Regions from separate parts of the Pleomorphomonas sp. PLEO genome, predicted to be linked through region 3. Evidence: predicted binding sites of a transcription regulator. Region 3 holds the regulator's gene; each other region holds the start of a gene.
The links. The regulator LexA, encoded in region 3, represses DNA repair genes until DNA is damaged. The targets are predictions, from matches to a motif close to TGTTCNNNNTGTGTTCNG.
Positions count from the first base shown of each region.

Region 1 (7,459 bases), 1.9 Mb from region 3:
CCATTTGCTTGGCGAGGTTTGAGCGGGCCTCGGCGTAAGTCGGAGCAACCATCGGATAATCGCTCGGAAGGTTCCACTTCGCGCGGTATTCGTCCGGCGACAAGTTATAGTGCGTGCGCAGATGGCGCTTCAGCGACTTGAACTTCTTGCCGTCCTCAAGGCAGATGAGGTAGTCGGGCGTCACCGACTTCTTGACCGAAACGGCGGGTTTGGCGGGCTCAACGACAACCGCCTGAGCCTCGACCGCGCCCATGTCGCCACGAACGCGAGCCAAAGTGGCATGAACGCTGGCGATCAAGGCCGGCAGCTCGGGGACCGGAAGAGAGTTATGGCCTACATAGGCCGCAACAATGCTCGCCGCCAAATCGAGCGTGGTCAGGTTGTCGTCGAAATCATTCATCGGTAAAGCTCCAAGTGTCTGAAGAAATTGTCAGACAGCCTAATACGCGCGACGCAAGAGCAGATCAAGAAAAATGGGTGCGTGCGGAATATTTTAATCCATCCATTTTGTAATTCGGGTCGTCTCGAATCTCACGCCGCCGACAACCACAAGTTTCTTCGTATCCAAATGTTTGAATGCGCGGGGCACTGCCCAATTACATTAAGGCAATAGTGTGGACAAGCGTCGGGAGGGAGCGCGCGTTTCGCCCCCTCGACTTTTGGCAAAACCGGTGGTGCAAGTGATTGCTTGGCATGACATGCACAAGCCCTAGCGAGGCAGCTTTCGGGAACACCATACCCTTTGGAGCTGTTCGTTTTCAGAAAAATCCAGAAGCAAAGCCACGCTGGACTTTTGCCGCAGGTCCCCTGTCGTCAAATGTCTCGGGTCGCTAACGGGATTTTACCTATAGAAAAACTGAAGGCAACCTTCAGAAGTTGCGATTAGGTCGCGAGGGCCTCAGGGCCTATATTGAGGGTGCAAAAAGAAATGAAACAAAGAGGCCGGAAACCTCCGGCCTGGAAAAGGAAAACCGAAATGTTCGCCACCCTCAAGCGTACCGCCAAGCTCCTCCGCGCCCCCACCCAGGCTGAGCGCGATCTGGCCTACCTCAACGAAGCCGGCGACCGCTACGACCTCGAAGCCCGCGAGCGCAACCTCAACAACCGCGCCTTCAACCGGGGCCTCGGTCTCTGAGGATCTGACGGCAAGTTAGCCGACCAGCAAAACGACGACGTTGAGCGCTCGAAACCTGACCGGTTCGAGCGCTTTGTCGTTTTGAGACTGCCAGTCGTTGACAGGCGTGTACTAACGATCAGCAGCCGCCCGAGCCAACTCAGAAGCGGCTGACGATATCCTCGAGCGCCGGACGCGGCCGGTCGGTCGGCTTGAGGGTTGGCGTGCCGATGTGGATGAAGCCAACGAGGGTCTCGCCCTTGGCGAGTCCGAGCGCGGCATGCGCCTCGGCGTCATAGGCGGGCCAGTCGGTCAGCCAGCAGGCGGCATAGCCCATGGCGTGGGCGGCGATCTCAAGGTTGAGGCAAACGGCGCCGGCCGAGTAGACCTGTTCGATCACCGGAATCTTGGGGTGCTCGGTGGCTCGTCCAACAACGGCGATGACCAGCGGCGCCTTGGAAAGCCGCTGCCGTTCCTCCTCCAGGCGGGCAAGGGAAATGTCCGGCTGGTGCTCTTCGGCGATTTTGGCCAGCCGGCGCCCAGCCTCGACCCGCGCATCGCCCTCGAAGACGATAAAGCGCCAGGGTACGAGCTTGCCATGGTCGGGAACTCGGGAGGCGATGGTGAGCAGCGTTTGCAACTCGTCTGCGCTCGGGCCTGGCTCGGCGAGCAGGGCTGCCGGCACAGAACGACGGGTGAGCAACAGGTCGAGTGTGGCGTTCATGGGGGCAAAGCTCCGGAAGAATCTGCGACAGTGGAACCCGGCATATCGCCATTTGCCGTCGATGGAAATATCTGAACACCGTCCATTAGCTGGGGCCAACTTCGGCGAAAGGCGGCAGCTCAGACCATTGAAGGCGCCCCACCTGTCCGCGGCGTGTTTCAACTCACCAGGCAAATAGTCCGCAACAAGGAACCAGACTGACCATAACCGGCCGCTGGGCTTGAAATCACCACGATGATCGGCGAAGACTGGCAAACATGAACGGCATAGCTGACGGGAGACGGCAGGGCATGGCGCGATGGAATGCCACCCGCAACAGGTGGATTTCTGTAGCCCTCGTGCTGATGGCTGCAACGCCTTCGTTTGCCCAGAACGGTCCGCCGCCCGGTGGCCCAGGCGGCCCAGGTATCGCCCCGATGCCCGGCTTCATGCCGTCGGGATCGGGACCGCTTCAGCTCCTACCGCCGCCAGTTGGCGGTCCAGCAGAGCCACTTCCCGAGGCGGCAACGCCTTACGCGCCCAGCACCGCTCCCGCCGTCGAGGCCAAGCCACTGGCCACCACCGCGCCGCGCGATACGGCAACCTTGGCGTTGACGGCACGCCTTACACCTGACGGACCGCCGATCGGAGCCGGCGTCGTCTGGCGCATCTTCAACGAGACGCAGGGACCGGACGGCAGCCGCGAACTGGTGGCTGAACGGCATGGCGGCTCGGCCGACTTCGTTTTGAAACCAGGCGGCTATTTCGTATACTGCGGCTTCGGCTATGCCGGCACCACCGAGCACGTGGTCGTCGGAACCGGCCTCAAGGCCGATTCGGTCATCCTCAACGCCGGTGGCGTCCGTCTTTCCGCCGTGACCGGCAAGGACAAGCCGCCACTCGATGAAGACGATCTCAGCTTTGACATTTTCTCGCAGGAGCTGGACTCGCACGGCGAGCCAAAGGCCGTCGCCCTCGACGTCTCCCCTGGCGACATCGTTCGCCTGCCGGCCAAGACCTACAACGTCGTCGCCAATTACGGCGACGCCAACGCCCGCACCACCGCCGATATCGACGTCAAGGCCGGCAAGCTCTCCGACATCACGCTGACCGAGAAGGCCGCCAAGATCACCTTGAAGCTGGTGAGCACCGAGGGCGGCGAAGCCATCGCCAATACCCGCTGGTCGGTCCTGACCCAGGCCGGCGACCTCGTCACCTCGGGCGTCGGCGCTTTCCCGTCCTTCGTTCTGGCCGAGGGCGACTATACCGTCATTGCCAACCACGAAGATGGCCAGTTCCAGCGTATCGTCAGCGTCGTCTCCGGTGAGGATGCCGACGTCGAAGTGCTGGCGACAGACAGTCAAAAAGCCACCAACTGACCGACCGGCGGCGGCTCCCCCGGCAACCCGACCGGACTCATCTGAGTCCATATCGGTTCATGGCGAATCCCCTGGATTCATCGCGACTCACTGCCGCTCATGGCCCGTCATGGGCGCCGGCGGCAAGCCGCAAACCAGCCCCTCAGCCTCTCATTCCTCGATATAGCGACCGAAGGCGTCCCTGTAGTCCGGATGCCAGCGCGAGAGCGCCGGACGATTGTGGATCACGTCGCCGATCGCCCAGGCCATACGCTTTTCATCAAGGTGGCGCGGCGTCTCATTGTCGGGACAGAGAATGTAGAATTCGCCCTTGGCGAGCGCCGCCAGCATAAAGTCCACCACCTGCACGGCATGCCAGGCACCGGCCGGCTTCTCGGTCGAGGGATCGGTGGCGGTCAGGCCGGTGAAGGTCCAGCCGGGGATCAGCAGGTGGGCTGTGAGCCGGCTGTCCCGGTTGCGCAGCTCGTGGGCGAGCTGTTCCGTCACCACTTTCACCGCCGCCTTGGACGTATTGTAGGCGGCGTTGCCCGGCGGCGTGGTGATGCCCTGCTTGGAGCCGGTGTTGATAACATAGCCGGGGTTGCCGCTGTCGATCATCCGCGGCACGAACGCCTGGACGCCGTTGACGACGCCCCAGAAATTGACGTCGATCAGCTTGCGCCAATTGTCGGAGTTCTCGAGGACACCGCCGCCCTCGCCAATGGCGGCGTTGTTCATCAGCACGTCGACGCCGCCGAAGCGCTCGAAAGCCACCGACGCCAACGCCTCGACCGCCGCCCTGTCGCCGACATCGGTCGGCACGGCAATGATCTCCGGGCTGCCGAGCGCCTTGGCTGCCGACGCGGTGGCCGCCAGTTCGCCGCCGAGCACGTCGGCCAATACCAGCTTCATGCCCCGCTCGGCGAGACGAAGCGCCGCCGCCCGGCCGATGCCGCGCGCCGCGCCGGTAATCACCGCGACCTTGCCCGTAGTGATGATGCCTTCGACCATGGCGGCCTCCTGATTGGTTGAATCTTGGCGGCGACGACAGGGCCGTCCCGCGTCAGCGTGCCAGTTCCTTGAGCCCCTGGCGGATCAGCTGGGTGGTCGTCGCCTCGCTGCCGGCCGCCTTAGCCGCCGCCTGCACGGCGGCGGCGGCCTGCAATTGCGCATAGCCAAGATTGACCAGCGCCGACACCGCCTCGGCCACCGGCCCGGAGACGCGCGCCTCGGCGACGTCGACGGCCATGCGGATCACCGACGGATCGGCGTCGGCAAAGGCCGGCGCCTTGTCCTTGAGTTCGGTGGCGATGCGCTCGGCGACGCGCTTGCCGACGCCGGGCGCCCGCGCGATGGCGACCAGATCGCGCATGGCGATGGCGGTGGCGAGTTGGCCGGGATCGAGAACCGACAGCACGCCGAGCGCCACCTTGGCGCCCACGCCCTGTACCGTCATCAGCAGGCGGAACCACTCGCGCTCGATGTCATTGGAAAAGCCGTAGAGGCGGATCATGTCCTCGCGAACCATGGTCTCGATGGCCAGCACCGCCGCCTCGCCGGCCTTCGGCAACCGCTGCAATGTGCGCGACGAACAATAGACCTGATAGCCGACGCCATGCACGTCGAGGATCATCCAATCGTCGCCGAAGCTGTCCACCACACCCTTGAGCTTGCCGATCATGCTATTCTCCCCGCCCGTCACCCGGCCGCCAATTTCGCCAACCGGCCCACAACCGAACTACGATGATGGGCATGCGTCAGCGCGATGGCCAGCGCGTCGGCCGCGTCGTCGCTGTCGAAGGTCGCCTTTGGCATCAGTACCTTGACCATGACGCGGATCTGCCCCTTCTCGGCATGCCCAGCCCCGACGATCGCCTTCTTCACCGCGTTGGGCGCATATTCGGCAACCGGCAAGCCACGTCGCGCCGGCACCAGAAGCGCCACGCCGCGCGCCTGGCCGAGCTTCAGCGTCGCACCGGCGTCCTTGTTGACGAAGGTGATCTCGATCGCCGCCTCATCGGGCTGGAACTGGTGCAGCACGGCGTCGAGCCCGTCGTGGATCTGGACGAGCCGCGAGGCGAGGTCCATGCCAGCGTCGGACGTCACCCCTCCCGAGGCGACGAAATGCACCGAATTGCCGATGCTGTCGATGACGCCCCAGCCGGTGCGCCTGAGGCCGGGATCGATGCCGATGATTCGCGTCACAGTGGTCATGGCGGCACGCTATCCATATGTTCATGGTTTGTACAGATGGGCACCAGGAACCGTCCACCAGTCGCGGCCCAGGACGGCCTTGCGGATGGTGACATCCCCGCAACAAACCTGGTCCGAGTGGAGGTTCGCCCCGCTTCCTGGTTGCGTCCGGCGTCGGCCCTGCTATTGAGCCGATCCGTTTGAGGAAACATGAAGAGGCATCGTCTTGCCGTCGTAATGCCGGTCTCATCCCGCAGCACCTGCATCATCGGAGGCCTTGGCTTCCGAACGGCTTTTCATGTCCATCGGGTGGCGGATCGAGACCGGCTTGGCTTTGCCGCCGTCGGCATCCCGCCGCACGCCCCTTGAATTAATCCGCGCATCCGCCACGCCGTGCCCGCCCCGTCGGGCCTCGTCCGTCCCGCCGCTGGACTTCCCTTTAGGAAGACCCCGGCATGTCCGACCACGTCCTCGTTCGCTGGACCATCGTTCCGCGCGATTGTCCCCGCCCCGTCCTTGCCTGCCCGACCTGCGGCGACGCCCGCCCTTTCCATCCCAGCGGCAAGATTCGCCTCAATGCCAATGGCAAGCGGCTCGACGCCTGGCTGATCTACAAGTGCGACGACTGCGATCGCACCTGGAACCGCCCGATCTTCGAACGCCGTCTCGCGACCGAAGTGCCGCCCGACGAGCTCGCTGCGCTGAGGACCGGCGACCCGGCCTTTGTCCGCCGTCTCGCCTTCGATCTCCCCGCCCTTCGCCGCAAGACGTCGTTGATCGTCCAGTCCGACACGGTGGAGATCGAAAGGGTGGTGGTTGGCGGCAAGACCGGCGCGACAGGCGCCGAGATTGCCCTCGCCGTGCCCTATCCGGTCGGCCTGCGTCTCGATCGCCTGCTAGCAAGCGAACTCGATCTCGCTCGCAACCGGATCGCCGCCCTGGCGGGCGCGGGCCGGCTGACCGTGATCGGAGGCGGGAATGCGCTGAACCGGCCGCCTCGCGATGGTCAAATCATCCGCCTTGATCTTGTTGGCGTCGAGGACGCACCGGCCATCGTGGCCGCCGCCGGCTAAAGCAAAACGCCCCGCGACGGTCGCATCGCGGGGCGTTTTTGTCGGCTAAGGATTGTCGAGTCTGTCAGGCCGTGACGGTGTCGAGCGCCGGGTAGTCGGAATAGCCGAGGGCGCCCTCGGCGTAGATGGTCTCGGGCACCAGCGGGTTGCGAGCCGCGCCGGTCCGGAAGCGTTCGACGAGGTCGGGGTTGGCGATGTATTCTTTGCCCCAGGCAACGGCATCGGCGCGGCCGGCGGCGACTTCCACCGTGGCCTCTTCGAAGGTGAATCCCTCGTTGGCGATCAGCGCGCCGCCGAACTCTTCCTTGATATGCGGCGTCAGACGGTCGTCGCCGAAATGCTCGCGGGTGAAGATGAAGGCGATGCCGCGCTTGCCGACCTCGCGGGCAACGTAGCCGAAGGTGGCCTTCGGATCGCTGTCGCCCATGTCGTGGCTATCGCCGCGCGGGGCGAGATGCAGGCCGACGCGGCTGGCGCCCCAGACGCTGATCGCCGCGTCCACCGCTTCCAGCATCAGCCGGGCGCGATTCTCGACCGGGCCACCATAAACGTCTGTGCGCTGATTGGTCTTGTCCTGCAGGAACTGATCGAGCAGATAGCCGTTGGCGCCGTGGATCTCCACGCCGTCGAAGCCGGCCTTGCGGGCGTTCTCAGCGCCCTGGCGGAAGGCCTCGACGATGCCGGGGATCTCGGCGATGTCGAGGGCACGCGGGGTCGGATAGGGACGCATCGGCCGCAGCAGGCTGACATGGCCAGCCGGCTGAATGGCGCTCGGCGCCACCGGCAGATCACCGTCGAGCAGCGACGGATCGGAAATGCGACCAACGTGCCAGAGCTGCATGACGATCTTGCCGCCGCGCCGGTGCACGGCTTCGGTGATCGGCTTCCAGGCCTCGACCTGAGCATCGGAATAGATGCCGGGCGTACGAGCATAGCCGGCGCCCTTCGGCGTGACGATGGTCGCCTCGGTCAGAATGAGGCCGGCCGACGCCCGCTGTTCGTAATAGGTGCGCATGAC
Region 1 covers NZ_CP166625.1:1,328,264-1,335,722, reverse strand. The annotation lists gene AB6N07_RS05885 (MucR family transcriptional regulator) at 1-400, opposite strand, end outside; gene AB6N07_RS05880 (hypothetical protein) at 977-1,135, shown strand; gene AB6N07_RS05875 (nitroreductase) at 1,275-1,838, opposite strand; gene AB6N07_RS05870 (hypothetical protein) at 2,129-3,196, shown strand; gene AB6N07_RS05865 (SDR family NAD(P)-dependent oxidoreductase) at 3,347-4,186, opposite strand; gene ruvA (Holliday junction branch migration protein RuvA) at 4,239-4,856, opposite strand; gene ruvC (crossover junction endodeoxyribonuclease RuvC) at 4,874-5,389, opposite strand; gene AB6N07_RS05850 (DUF1062 domain-containing protein) at 5,824-6,441, shown strand; gene AB6N07_RS05845 (alkene reductase) at 6,506-7,459, opposite strand, start outside.
Region 1: a site for LexA is predicted at 5,408-5,425, ahead of ruvC (crossover junction endodeoxyribonuclease RuvC). Genes of this name have one in related genera too.

Region 2 (7,459 bases), 1.0 Mb from region 3:
AACATGTCTTCTGACTGCAGCATCGCAAATTCCAAGGCGATGCCGTCGGGGAAGTGACGAACGACGCGGGCTCTCATCCGCCCCAACGTGATCGGTGTTCCGAGCGGCGGTTTGACATTGGTGGCAATGGCTGCCCCGGAAAGCGACACGTCGATGATCTTGCAGCGGCTTTCCTGCCCGTCGGGCAGGACCATGTTCGAGAACGGGCGATGAGGAATGATGCGCTCGTGACGACGGTCCTCGGGCAGATTGAGGGTGTCGCGGTTGGCAAGCCAGGTCAGCTGGGCGGCGAGCCTCTCGCGCTTGCCGGCGGTGGCGTTTACCGTCATGGCAAAGCCGCCTTCGAACAGGCGAGTTATCTGTCCCTCAATGCGGCCGACATGGTCGATATAGGCGACGACTCGCTCTCCGATGTCACCGGAAACCGGCGTCATCAGCGCTGCGCCGCCGGGTGACATGTCTTGAACCTGACAGGGATATTCGTTGCGGTTGGGCAGCATGAAGCGGCCGAGCACATCGATTTTTACGCGCTGAAACCGCCGACGTTCCGGCTTGGGGAATTTACTCGCACGAGGAGGCGTCGTAGCCGCGAGGGTTGCCATGCCGCTATCCACTGGTCGGCCGGACCCGGCCGCTCTAGGTATTACGGTAAGCACCCAATCTTAAGATTAAGTTTAGTGATCGCTTGCGCGATTGGCTTAGTCGGCTCGGCCACCCTCAATAACGCGAAAATGACGGAAAGTTCGTCCCGGCAGCGTGTGGGCAGCGGGCCGGTGGCGATCGATGCTGAGTGGCGCCGGCTCGTGGCGCACTGGAGCCCGGCTGTGCGTGCCGTCGACCTTTTCGCTATTGAGCAGGAAGGCCGGCTTCTCGTCCGGCCATATCAGCCTCAGGCTCTGCAGCGGCTGGCGCACGACGGGGTACAGGCCAAGCCAATAAGGCTGGTCCATCGGCGCGAAACAACCAAGGATACGGGTATGGTTCGGTCCCTGGTGCATGAGCGGCAGGAACATCACTTCCACGGGCATGATCTGGCCGCGGTCGTTGGTTGCGTTGAGCCCGAATACGGCGGCGGCACCATCCTCGACCACGGCGGCCAACAGACAGGCTATCGATTCCCGGTCCTTGCCCGACCAGAAGTCAAGCACATTGCGGCCTTTAAGCTCACGGCCATAAGCAGCGCAGATGCGAGTGCCGGCAAGCCGGAAAGAATAGGTATGACGATCGAGAGCCTCGAGAATAAAGGTGTCGCCGAGAATGCCGCGAATGGCGGCCGGCTCGACTTCGTTACGCTCCGGCGCCGCCCGTCGGCCGCGCAGGTTCGTCCAATATTCATAAAGAGACTGCGCGACGACGCTTTTCATCTAAATCCCCGCAAGACCAGACCGGCCAAGTTGCCTGTGGTGGACGCGGCGCCATGCCATTTCGGCACAGGGGCAAACCCGTCCTAACCCAACTGATCGTTCCTGAGCAGGCCTCGTGCCAGAAGATGCCCGTTGTCCCCAATGTTCTCGGGGGAAAGGGGATCGGCGGTTGAAAATGGCTGCGTGTGGTGTGGTCGCTTCTTCGATCGCTGCGAGAACGGGCTGATTTTGGCAATGCAGTTACATTAACGCCCGAGATAGCCGTTGGTCGCAGAGGGCCAGGGCCGTTCGCGACAGTTTGGTTTCCGATCGGTTACCGGCGTCGGAGCATTTTTATGGAATGTCCCGTCGGGCGGAGACTGCTCCATCGCGGCACGCTCCGTTCCAGCTGTGCCTTTTTGGCTGTACCCTGGCACCATCCGCGCCTTTGCGGTAAAGCGCTGTCGGAGCTCGCGGCATGGCGGGCGATAAGGAAGCCGCGATGCAGAGCGATAACGACAACCACGAGCCCATGTTCAACCTGCCCCGGGTGATCCTCGCCTTCATCCTGCTATCGATCGGCATTTTCGTCGGCCGAACCTGGTATCTCGGTGGAGATGCGGCGGCCACCTTCCTTCTCACCTTCTGCTTTACGCCGATGCGCTACCCGTACCTGGTTTCGGGTATGGGCTTTCCCGGTGGTTGGGCTGCCGGTCTGTGGAGTCCGTTGACCTACGTCTTCTTGAGTCCCACCCCGTCCAGTCTGGTGTTCGATCTCCTTTGGTTGACGGCTTTTGGGACCGCCGTGGCGCGTCGCTTCGGCCCGTGGCGTTTCATCGGCTTCTCGGCTATGGCCGCGGCCGTGGGCGCTGGCCTGTTTTGGCTACTGGCAGGTGATTCCCAATCGTTGCTGTTCGGCCCGAACTTCGTCATCGCAGCTCTTCTCGGCGCGGCGATCCGCTTCATCTACGCGGCTGGTCTGGGGGGCATCATGACCATGGGCAGCGATTCCTGGCGCCAGCCTGCGCTAGGCATTGTCGAGATGTGGTCCAATGTTCGGGTTCTGCAGCTTTTAGGGTTCATCTTCGCAGCCAACACGCTGTTCGCCATGCTCTACGCCTCCTCAGGCCTTGATGGGCGGGCACTTCTGCACAACGCGCTGGGCTACATTGTCGGCATCTTGCTGTTCTCGCTGTTTGATCCCCGTTCGCCGACCATAAGTCGACCCGGCTAAGGGAAAGTCCTTAGGTCTTGCTTGCCAGACCGCTCGATTCATCCCATCTTTGTCCAGGGAAGACGAGGAGCAGGTCGCCGACCAACAGGCGATCTCCTTGTCAGGAACAAGTTGGAGGGATGGAAATGACGACCGTCAAACAGATTCTATCCGCCAAGGGCGAAGACGTGATCACCGGTGACCGTTCAATGTCTCTTGGGCAGGCGGTGGCAAGACTGGCCGGCAACAAGATCGGTGCGTTGATTTTCGTCGATGATGACCGCCGCGTCATCGGCATCTTGTCGGAACGCGACATCGTCGCCTCGCTGGCTTTGCACGGCGCGCGCGTGCTTGAAGAGCTTGCCACCGCGCACATGACGCGCAAGGTCAGCACCTGTACGCGGGATGATACGGTTGAAGATCTCATGGACATGATGACCACCGGCCGTTTCCGCCATCTGCCTGTGGTGGAGGATGGAAAGTTGGTGGGGATGGTGTCGATCGGCGACGTCGTGAAGCATCGCGTTGCCGACATCGAGCATCAGGCTTCCGAGATCCGCAACTACCTGCTCGCCACCTGAAACCAGCGGCGGATGACGGACATAGGCATGGTTTTCCCCAGCAATCGGGGCAAAACCATGCCGTGTGGCAATAAGTTTCTCTTTTATCGTAGAAGGTTAGAACACTATCGCCTTATTGCCCATGGCGGTTGGATCAAAATTGGTTGCGCTTGGGCGAGAGGCAGTTAAGATTTCGTCAAGCCCGATCGATCGATTGGGTGAGTGGCCCATCTCGCGACGTGATGGTCACGCAAACAACGGTTCCGCCAAAGGCGGAGCTCATGAACAGGTTGAAACGTTCTGTTTCGGCAATCGTCAGGAGGACGGCTGGTCCTGTAGCTTGATGATCGTCAAGGCACGAAGGAGACCCGCGATGAGCCTAACCCGTAGCCTCAACACCCTCGTCGTCTGCGCCGCGTTTCTGTTCGTCGTCGCCATCGTGGCAGGCGTCATCTGAAATCGTGCAGTTCATGGCATTGGGAAGCCGATCGGCGGAGGCCCGCTGGTCGGCTTTTTTCTTGGCGCTCAGGCGGCGATGATGATGTGATCGACCTCGGCGCGGCGGGAATCGAAGCGGCCGAAGATGCGCGCCGGTAGGGTGCGCTCACCTTTCAGCACGATGGTTGCGCTGCCATCGAACAGGCAATCAACGGTGCTGATCGTATTGGAATGGGCCTCGATGTGATCGAGTTCGGGCGTGTCTCCACCCGCGGCAAGGCTGGTCCAGGCCGGCGTGGCCTCGATCTGGAAGCGGCGGATAGCATCGGCAATCATGGTCTTGGTCGGGTTCATGGCACGGTCCTTAGCTCCCTGCTACGGGAGAACACATACGCTAGAAGCGTTGTTTGTTGGCTAATGACGACAAAACTAAGGCGTCACGGCGCGCCAGACCTCTCCTGTCGGCTCGCGGTCGCGATCAACATTTAAGTGTTTGCATTGAAGGCGGTTTTCCCGTGCCACGCGGGAGAAGCACGTCTTTTTGTGTGGACAAAACAGGAACGCTCGGTCATGGTTCGTCAACCCTGTCCGCAGCTTTATCGGATGGGATCGAGTCCCGCACCGGAGATGTCATGGCCAAGCGCACCACCCAATTCGTCTGCCAGTCCTGTGGCGCTGTCAGTCCGCGCTGGGTGGGCAAGTGCGAAGCCTGTGGAGGCTGGAACTCCTTTGTCGAGGAAGTCGGCGGCGGCGGCGCCATTGGCTCCGGCGTCTTCGGCCAGAAGGGCAGGCCGATGCGCAAGGGGCGCGTCGTGCCGTTGGTGGAGCTGTCCGGCGAGATTGCTCAAACGCCGCGCCTCGAATCCGGCATTGCCGAACTCGACCGCGTCACCGGTGGCGGCTTCGTGCGAGGATCGGCCCTGCTTGTCGGTGGTGATCCGGGGATAGGCAAATCGACCCTTCTCATTCAGGCGGCTGCGACCTTGGCTCGCAAGGGCGCGCGCGTCGTCTATGTTTCGGGAGAAGAGGCGGTGGCGCAGGTGCGCCTCAGAGCCGAGCGGCTGGGCCTTTCCGACGCGCCGGTGGCTCTTGCCGCCGAGACCTCGGTCGAGGATATCCTGACGACGCTTGCCGACGGTCCTACGCCAGATCTGGTCGTCATAGATTCTATTCAGACGCTGTGGACGGAGATGGTCGAGTCCGGGCCCGGTACGGTGACGCAGGTGCGCACCGCCGCCCAGGCGATGGTTCGCTACGCCAAGGAGAGCGGCGCCACCGTTGTCTTGGTTGGACACGTCACCAAGGATGGTTCCATCGCCGGCCCGCGAGTCGTCGAGCACATGGTCGACGCCGTTCTTTATTTCGAAGGCGACGGTGCCCGGCATTTCCGCGTGCTGCGTTCGGTCAAGAACCGCTTTGGCCCCACCGATGAGATCGGCGTGTTCGAGATGACCGGCGACGGCTTGCGGGAAGTGCCGAACCCGTCCGCACTTTTCATGGGCGAGCGTGATGGCTCGTCGGCGGGCGCCGCCGTCTTTGCCGGCATGGAGGGTACACGGCCAATGCTGGTCGAGATCCAGGCGTTGGTGGCTCCCACCTCGCTCGGTACGCCGCGCCGCGCCGTCGTCGGCTGGGATGGCAGCCGGCTCGCCATGATTCTCGCGGTGCTGGAAGCCCATTGCGGGGTGCGCTTTGGCCAGCATGACGTCTATCTCGCCGTTGCCGGTGGTCTCCGCATCCAGGAACCGGCTGCCGATCTGGCGGTCGCCGCGGCGCTGGTTTCCTCGCTGGCCGGCTCTCCGCTCGGCCATGACTGCGTTTATTTCGGAGAAGTGAGTCTGTCGGGCGCCGTCCGGCCCGTGGCGCACGCCGCCGCTCGTCTCAAGGAAGCTGAAAAACTGGGTTTTGCCAGGGCGGTCGGCCCCAAGCTCGCAAATGGCGAGGCGCCGACCGGTTTGAAGCGCGCCGCTGTCGCCCAACTCGTCGATCTCGTCACGCGCATTGCCGCCGACGCGACGACCCCCCGCCGCGAGCAGGGTGGATAAGCAGAAGGGTGGTCCACGTCGGAGCTGTCCGTTGATTGAATTTGCGAGTTCGGGCCATTACCGTTAATTCGATATCGGCGTGAAGGAATCAGGGGCCGGACTTCGGCCGCCAAAGGGGCAAAGATGTCGATTACGCTACTCGACGGGATCCTCATCGTGGTCATGCTGATCTCGGCGTTGCTCGCCATGATCCGTGGCTTCGTGCGTGAGGTGCTGTCGATCGCCGCCTGGGTTGCTGCCGCGGTCGCCGCCTTCCTCCTCTATGGTCATGTGTTGCCTTACGTTCAGCCGCATATTTCGCAAAAGCAGCTGGCGATGGTGGCGTCCGCTGGTGGCGTCTTCGTGATTACGCTGATCATCGTCAGCTTCATCACCATGCGCATCTCCGACTTCGTGCTCGACAGCCGTATCGGCCCGCTCGACCGCACGATGGGCTTCGTATTTGGCGCGGCGCGCGGCCTCCTGCTGGTCGTCGTCGGCATGCTGTTCTTCAACTGGTTCATTCATGACGAGGCGTCTCAGCCGGCATGGGTGGCCCAGGCCAAGTCCCGGCCGCTGCTCAATGCGCTTGGCGCCAAGCTGATGGCGGCGTTGCCTGAGGATCCTGAAAAGAAGATCCTCGACCAGTTCCAGAATCCAAGCGTTGACGATGGCACGCCTGTACCCGATGGCGAAGAAAGCCAGCCGCCGGCCGACGACGCTGCGCCAAGCGACGTGGCCCCTGGCAATGCCGCGCCGAGCGATGGTGCCTACAAGCAGGGCGAGCAAAACGGCCTCGACCAACTCATTCAATCGACCACCAAACCCAAGCCTTGAGCGGTCGTTTGAGCACGATATGCGAATGCGTCGGATCCGTCCGGCGCATTTGACGTTTTGAAGACAGCGCCGAATGCATTATATGCCTGCCTGCGCGACGGTCTTCGGGCGTTCCTGAACGCGGATCGAAACGACGCGTCGCCGAAGCGAAATCCGACTGCTCGGGTCGGGTCTTGCGGTTCATATTTGGAGATGCGGAGCGCCGCAGACTTCCAGCATCCCCGGCCTTGTGAAGCAATCAGCCGGGATCAGATGAAATCTCGAAAGTGGGTAGGCCAACCATGGACGATTTCACCCTCGACCCGTTCGCTGCCGATGATGACGATCGATTCCATGAGGAATGCGGCGTTTTCGGCGTCTTCGGCGTGGAAAACGCTTCTGCGCTTGCTGCCCTGGGGTTACATGCCTTGCAGCACCGCGGCCAGGAGGCCGCCGGCATCACCACTTTCGACGGCAAGGAATTCTACACTGAGCGACACATCGGCCTTGTTGGTGATAACTTCACCAAGGCCAAGGTGCTGGGCCGTCTGACAGGTGATCGGGCGATCGGCCATACACGCTATTCCACCACTGGTGGTTCCGGCCTTCGCAACGTTCAGCCGCTGTACGCCGAGCTGTCGGTCGGCGGATTTGCACTGGCCCACAACGGCAACCTGACCAATGCCATGACGATCCAGCGCGATCTTCAGCGCCGGGGAGCCATCTTCCAGTCAACCTCCGATACCGAGACGATCCTCCACCTCGTCGCCACCAGCCAGAAGGCGGCGATGGTCGATAAGCTGGTCGATGCGCTACGTGCCGTGGAAGGTGCCTATTCCATCGTCTGCATGAGCCAGGAGAAGATGATCGGTTGCCGCGATCCCTACGGCTTCCGGCCGCTGATCCTCGGCGACCTCGACGGCGCCGCCATCCTCGCGTCCGAGACCTGCGCGCTGGATATCATCGGCGCCCATTTCGTGCGCGAGGTTGAACCTGGCGAAATGGTGGTGATCACCGAGCGCGGCATCGAGAGTCTTCGTCCGTTCGAGCGGCGGCCGTCGCGGT
Region 2 covers NZ_CP166625.1:4,218,204-4,225,662, reverse strand. The annotation lists gene AB6N07_RS19630 (PilZ domain-containing protein) at 1-602, opposite strand, end outside; gene AB6N07_RS19625 (PAS domain-containing protein) at 699-1,364, opposite strand; gene AB6N07_RS19620 (rhomboid family intramembrane serine protease) at 1,822-2,577, shown strand; gene AB6N07_RS19615 (CBS domain-containing protein) at 2,703-3,137, shown strand; gene AB6N07_RS19610 (hypothetical protein) at 3,642-3,908, opposite strand; gene radA (DNA repair protein RadA) at 4,187-5,599, shown strand; gene AB6N07_RS19600 (CvpA family protein) at 5,723-6,415, shown strand; gene purF (amidophosphoribosyltransferase) at 6,697-7,459, shown strand, end outside.
Region 2: a site for LexA is predicted at 4,100-4,117, ahead of radA (DNA repair protein RadA). Genes of this name have one in related genera too.

Region 3 (7,459 bases):
GGCCACCGCCGGGTGGTCGGCTACGCCGTTAATCCAAGAGCCACAATGCAGGCCTCCGGAGAAGCGCACCCAGTCGGGATGGTTGTCGATATGGATGATCGTCACCGGCTCGGTAGAGCCATCGAGCGCCAGGTCAATCAACAAGCTGGAGACGTGATGAAAGTCTCCTGAGCCCGTAAAGCAGAGCTTCGGTTCATTCTTCGCCCCAGCGAGATTGATGCGCAGGCAGCGGTGGAGATCGTCCACCACCGCCTGTCGCGCCCAGAGACGAAAATTCCGCCCTGGTTCGCGAACATCGATTTCCCCGCAGCCAGCCATCAGGCAGGTCCGCACGAACTCGGCCTGCGCCTCCAGCGCCTCGTCGAGGTGAAGCAGGAACAGCTGCATCGCCTCACCTCCGCTCGGCGCGGTCCAGCAACCTGTCGAGCAACTCGAGGGCGAGATCGATTTCGCTATCGGAAATCATCAGGCTCGGCGCCAGCGTAATGACGTTCTTATGGTAGCCACCAACGTCGAGGACGAGACCATAGCTCCGGCCATCGACCATCATGTCGCCCTTCATGCCCTCGTCGACCATCCAGTCGAGAGTCGCCTTGTCGGGCATAAAGCCGTCGGGTCCGCAGATCTCCATCCGCAATGCCAGACCCAGACCATCGACGTCGCCGACGATCGCATGGCGGCTCTTCAGCACCTCAAGTCCGTCCAGGAAGCGCTTGCCACGCGCGGTAACAGTGGCGCCAAAATCCTCTTCGCCGATCATGCGGAAGGTTTCGAGCGCCACAGCCGTGCCCATCGGATTGGACGCGAAGGTCGAATGGGTCGATCCCGGCGGGAAGACCGTCGGATTGATCATCTCCTCGCGAGCCCAGATACCCGACAGCGGGTTTAGCCCGTTGGTGATCGCCTTGCCAAACACCAGCACATCAGGCGAGACGCCGAAATGCTCGATCGACCAGAGCTTGCCCGTGCGGTAGACGCCCATCTGAATCTCGTCGACCACCAAGAGGATGCCGTGCTCGTCGAGAACCGTCTTGAGTTCGCTGAAAAAATTCAGCGGCGGGATAACGTAGCCGCCTGTGCCCTGAATCGGCTCGACGTAGAAAGCGGCATACTCGGACTGGTGGGTCTTGGGGTCCCAGACACCGTTGTATTCGCTTTCGAATAGACGGGCGAACTTCTGAACGCAGAGGTGGCCGTACTCCTCCTTCGACATGCCGCGCGGACCGCGGAAGTGATAGGGGAACTCGATGAATTGCGCCCTGTCGCCAAAATGGCCGTAGCGGCGGCGGTAGCGATAGCTCGAGGTGATCGCCGAGGCGCCCAGCGTACGGCCATGATACCCGCCTTCAAAGGCAAACATCAGGCTTTTGCCCTGGCAATGATTGCGCACCAGCTTCAGCGAATCCTCGATGGCCTGGGAGCCGCCAACGTTGAAATGGACGCGGCCCTTGTGCCCAAATTTGCGCTCCGCATCCTGAGCGATGAGCGCCGCCAGCTCGACCTTTTCGCGGTGAAGGTATTGCGAGGCGACCTGCGGAAGCCTGTCGAGCTGCCGGTGAGCGGCGGCATTGAGACGCTCGTTTCGGTAACCGAAGTTGACCGCCGAATACCACATCTGCAGATCGAGATAAGGCACTTCGTCCCGATCGAAAAGGAAAGACCCTTCGCAGGATTCGAAGAACTTGGGGGCCTCCGCGTAGTGAACCGTATCACCATAGGAACAATAGCGCCCTTCAAGGGCACGCAAGTCGTCCTCGCCAGGCGCAGTATCAGTTACGGTGGTCTCAAGCGATTTCAGCATGGATTTCTCCAATTAAAGCTGTTGGGAAAGAGGAAGCAGGTGGAACGACGACTGCGGTGACCCGGCAAGTGAGAGGGTCATGTCGAGCACATCGAAGAAATCGGCATAGACGGCGTGCGGGATCGCTTCGCGGCGGCAATAGGCAGCGAGCTTTCCCTTGGCGAACACCATGCCGGCGCTGCGGGCTGCACAGAAATCGGAGCGGCCATCTCCGATGAAGACGTGCGGAGCGGCTCCCTTCAGAACCGCGCATTTGCACACTCCCGAAGCAAAGCGGCAGTCCGCCCGCGCATGCGGGAAGGCAAGATCGAAGCCGGACTCCGTCACGATCAGGCGGTTTGCTACGATCCTGATGCCGGAAATTTCGTGCAGGGCGAGCACACGGCGGATGAAATGGTCGACGCCGTCGCTGACGATCACGACCTCAATTCCACTACGGTCGCAGAACCTTTTGAAATCCCGGAAACCGGGGTCGATGTCGACCTGCTCCAGGAATTGGTCGATCTCGTCTCGTTCGGCACGGATCAGGCGGACCTGTTCCCGCATGCACTCCGCCGAGTTGATCGTACCCGCTTCCCAGCGCGCCTCGATGTCTCGCCACGCAGGAAGGGCGAAGCGGCCGAGAACGAGATCGGTAACGTCCTCAGTCGCAATGGTGCCGTCAAAATCGCAGAAGGCTAGCATGTCATGGTCCCAGACTTATCTGAGACCCGTCTACGCCCCCTCGATGAGGCCTGCCTGAGGGGAGGATGAAGCCAAACTGAAGGCTATCACCGTCACGCGGCGACCGCCGGCATGATCAGTTCGACCCGCAAGCCATACCCCCAAGTCGGCGTGGATAAACCAACCTGAATGCCGAGGCGCTTGGCAATCTCGGCAACAATGGCCAACCCGAGCCCCGCGCCGTCACGATCACTGGCCGACACCCGATGAAACTGGAGAAATACCGCTTTCCTCTGGTCCTCAGGGATACCGGGACCACGGTCGTCGATGACAAGCCGCCAATAGGCGCCAGCCGGCGCGATTTCAACGCGGATCTCGCCGCCATCGGGTGAATACTTGATGGCGTTATCGACGAGATTGTCGATCAGCAGTCGCAAGAGGAGCCGATCGGCGTTCACGGAGGCAACTTCACTTCCGGCAAGCTCAACTTCAAAACCGCGGTTGCCAAGAATGGCGCCAACATCGGCAAGCGAAGCAGCGGCGACCTCATAGAGATTGATCGCTTCCAGGCGGAGCGGCTGATGGCTCACGCGCGCCAGATGCAGGAGCTGAGCGATCAGATGCATGGCCCGCTCGTTGCTGGCCACGAGATCTTTCATCAATTGCTGCCGCTCGTCCTCGTCCGTCGCCTTCTCGAGCATTTGCAACAGAAGCTTGATGCCGGCCTGTGGCGTCCGCAACTGGTGAGCGGCGAGGTCGGCGAAACGCCGTTCCAAGGTCAGCGAGGTATCGAGCTTTTGCATGAATTGGTTGAGAGACCGGACAAGCGGTAGGAGATCGCTCGGCATGTTGTTTATGGCCAACGTCGACAGATCGTCAGGCGTTCGCGAACGAATTTGTCTCACCAGCCCTCGAATATGGCTGAGCCCGTTATTGATCACCAGCCAGGTCAAAAACGCGATCGCCGGCACCAGCACCAGAAGCGGCAGGGCTATGTCCAGAAGGATATTGCCGACGAGGCCTTTTCTCAGTGCGATCTTTTCGGCAACCTCGACGACGATCCCGGTCTGCGCAATCGGCAGAGAATAAACACGCCACTTTTCGCGGGCGAATGTGTAGTCCGCAAAACCCGCGCCGAACTTCGGGACACTTGCCGGGAAAGCGTTGCTGCTGACCATGGCGAGCGCGTCGGCTTTCCAGGAACGGAAGGCGTGCGCATCAGCGTAATCGTCCGCGTCCTGGTTGAGTGCCAATTGGTTACCCATGGAAAAATCAATGTCGGGCACTTCCGCCGGCACTGAAAAGTCATTCTTCTCAAGGTGCCCCTTGAGAAGGATCCAAAGCGTATTGGCGTCGTTGATAAGCTCGGCGTCGTAGATGTTTTCGATTTCACGCGTGGCGCTGCGATACGCCAGAGCGCCGACGATCAGGATGGTGGCCATCAGTGTGGGGAGGATGCGCCAGAACAGGCGCTGGCTGAGCGTCACGACATCACCGCTCAACCATATAGCCAACGCCCCGGATCGACTTGATAAACGACGAACCGAGCTTGCGCCGGAGATTATAGACAGTAACCTCGATCGTGTTGCTCTCGGTTGTCGATTCCGCGTCGTAGAGAGCATACTCGATGTCGGTTTTGGTGACGTAACGGCCAGCGCGCTCCATCAGGAGGCGCAGAAGATGGAACTCCTTGGCCGGCAAATGCAGCGTCTCCCCGCCACGGCGAGCGACAAGCGCCGCCGGATCAAGTTCAACATCGCCCGAGACAAGGAGTGTCACAGCCCGCCCCTCCCTCCGCCGGGTAAGCGCGCGAATGCGGGCCAGGAGTTCATCGAGGTCAAACGGCTTGACGAGATAATCGTCCGCGCCACCGTCGAGCCCCTCGACGCGGTGCTTGACGCTGTCGAGCGCGGTCAGGAACAGAACCGGCGTTTGATTGGCCTTGGCGCGCAAGGCGCGCACGATGTCGAAACCGCTCATCTTCGGGAGGTTCACATCGAGAACAGCCATGGCATATTCGTTGTCCTCGCACGCCGCCAAGCCGGATTCCCCATCGCTGAACCAGTCGACGCCATACGCATGCTTTTCGAGCGCGCGCTTAAGCGACGGGCCGAGAATATGGTCGTCTTCGACAAGAAGAATACGCAGCTTGTCACCTCTCACCACACGGCTGTCGGAGCAGTATTGCATTTGCCAACTCTGGATGGCACTGCCCACTCTGACCTGCTGGAGGCTTTCGCGATAAGGTTATGCGGCCACAGCCGGATCGTCCAGCGGGCTTACTGGCGGATGGGGCGTTTTCGGTCGCAGCCCCCCTTACGGAGGCAATCCCCATTGCGGAACACACACGGAACATGTTAACTCTGTTCGTGATTTGTACCGAATCGCGCTACGGCGCAACCGACGCCGGCCGACCAGCGGGGACCAGACGATGCTCACGCGCAAACAGCTCGAACTCCTGATGTTCATTCATGAGCGTCTCAAGGAATCGGGCGTGCCGCCGTCCTTCGACGAAATGAAGGATGCGCTGGATCTCAAGTCCAAGTCCGGCATTCATCGTCTGATTACCGCGCTGGAAGAGCGCGGCTTCATTCGCCGCCTGCCCAATCGGGCACGCGCACTGGAAGTGATCAAGCTGCCGGAAACCATGCAGCCGGGCATCGGCCGGGCTCGCAAGGGCTTCGCGCCGGCGGTCATCGAAGGCGACGGTGGTCGCAAGCCTTCGTCGGCAAGTGCCGCCGCGCCGTCGCTGGATAGCCGCGACACCGTGCCGGTTCCGGTCATGGGGCGGATTGCCGCCGGTGTGCCGATCGCCGCCATCCAGACCCAGTCACACATCTTGCACGTGCCGATCGACCTCATTGCCGGTGGAGAGCATTACGCCCTCGAAGTGCGCGGCGACTCGATGATTGAAGCCGGCATTCTTGATGGCGACACCGTCGTCATCAAGAAGTCCGACACCGCCGATTCCGGCGATATTATCGTGGCGCTGGTGGATGATGAGGAAGCGACGCTGAAGCGTCTGCGGCGCAAGGGCGCGTCGGTCGCCCTTGAGGCCGCCAATCCGGCCTATGAGACGCGCATCTTCGGCCCTGACCGGGTCCGCATCCAGGGCCGCCTCGTGGCGCTGATGCGCCGCTATTAATCCACTTTTCAAAGCGGCTTGAAACGCGGGCTGACGGTTCCCGGGAAGCTGTGCTTGTCTTTCATCCCCGCGGAGGGCGCGTACCTGGGCGCCGTAGGACCGTTAGACCTATTGCGCCAATCGACTTTTCGCCGACGGGAAAAGCAGCGACGTATCGCCATAGGAGTAGAAGCGGTAGCCGCTGGCGATCGCATGTGCGTAGGCGGCATGCATGGTATCGAGACCGGAGAAGGCCGATACCAGCATGAACAGCGTCGACTTGGGCAGATGAAAATTGGTCATCAACAGGTCGACGGCGCGAAAGCGGTAGCCGGGCGTTATGAAGATGTCGGTCGCCCCCGCGAACGGTCGAACGAGGCCATCTTCGCCGGCAGCGCTTTCCAAGAGACGCAACGACGTCGTGCCGACGGCGACCACCCTGCCCCCGCGTGCCCGTACTGCATTTAGCGCCTCGGCGGTTTCTGACGAGACATGACCAATCTCGGAATGCATCTTGTGGTCTTCGGTATCGTCCACCTTCATTGGCAGAAAGGTACCGGCGCCGACATGCAGCGTCACGAAATGCCGGCCGATACCGCGCCCATCAAGGCGATCGAAGAGCTCCGGCGTGAAATGAAGCCCGGCGGTCGGCGCGGCGACCGCGCCATTTTCCCGGGCGTAGACAGTCTGGTAGTCGGCTCGGTCGTGCTCATCCTCTGCCCGACGCGCGGCGATATACGGCGGCAGCGGAATGTGACCGACCGTCATGAGCGCTACATCGAGGTCCGGCCCGGCACGATCGAAGGTCAGCGTGATCTCGCCATCCTCGCCTTTCTCCGCCACGACAGCGCCAAGGGGATCGGCTGCCGGATCAATGCCGGAAAACACCACGCGGTCGCCGGCGCGCAGCTTGCGAGCTCCCTTGACGAAGGCACGCCAACGATCCGGGGCCTCGCGCATATGCAGCGTTGCCGAGAAGCGAACTGGCTCGGCGCCATGGCGATCTCGCCGCCCTTCAAGCTGGGCGGGGATCACCTTGGTGTCGTTGAACACCAGCGCGTCTCCCGGTGACAGAAGGTCGGCGAGATCGCTGGCGTGTCTGTCCTCCAAGGCTTGGCCGGGCTTCACCACCAACAGGCGGGACGCGTCGCGCGGAACGGCGGGACGCAGGGCGATACGCTCGGGTGGCAATTCGAAATCGAAGACTGAAACTTGCATTCTTCTGCATAGACATGACCGAGCGTGAAAGGCAACGGCCAACGCCAGCGGCGGCGCCTCAACATGTCCATAGAAGGGAATGCCTTGGTACCGAGGGCCTCAAATCGCCGACGCCGGACGGATCATCCGACCCGCTACGAAGAACGCTCCGGTCCGGTTGATCGGCAAAAATGCTGAGCCGTCTATTCCGCGACGCAGAACCGCAAGGATAACCGGCTAAAAAGGCCGACCTCCCAGGAACTGCGACTAGCGCCGACAGGGTTCATCGGATAAACCGCGAGCCGAAAAGTCCAAAAAACAAGGACCAACCATGCTCGAGTGGTTCCGCAAGCTGCTGCCGCACGAAGAACAGTTCTTCGATCTGTTCGCCCAGCATTCACAGACCGTCGTCACCGCCTCGCACTCGCTGAATGCCCTCCTGTCCGGAGACGACCGCGACGCACGCATCGCCGAGATTGTAGCGCTCGAGGACAAGGCCGATGGCATCACCCGCGAGGTTCTGCTTGCCGTCCGGCGGAGCTTCATCACGCCCTTCGACCGCAACGACATCAAGGACCTGATCCAGTCGATGGACGACACCATCGACACCATGCACCGGGTGGTAAAGACCATCCTGTTGTTCGAGCAGCGTGTCTTCGATCCCGGCATGCGCG
Region 3 covers NZ_CP166625.1:3,211,401-3,218,859, reverse strand. The annotation lists gene AB6N07_RS14885 (arginase) at 1-387, opposite strand, end outside; gene AB6N07_RS14880 (aspartate aminotransferase family protein) at 392-1,801, opposite strand; gene AB6N07_RS14875 (MtnX-like HAD-IB family phosphatase) at 1,814-2,485, opposite strand; gene AB6N07_RS14870 (sensor histidine kinase) at 2,578-3,951, opposite strand; gene AB6N07_RS14865 (response regulator transcription factor) at 3,956-4,612, opposite strand; gene lexA (transcriptional repressor LexA) at 4,896-5,609, shown strand; gene queA (tRNA preQ1(34) S-adenosylmethionine ribosyltransferase-isomerase QueA) at 5,718-6,806, opposite strand; gene AB6N07_RS14850 (DUF47 domain-containing protein) at 7,117-7,459, shown strand, end outside.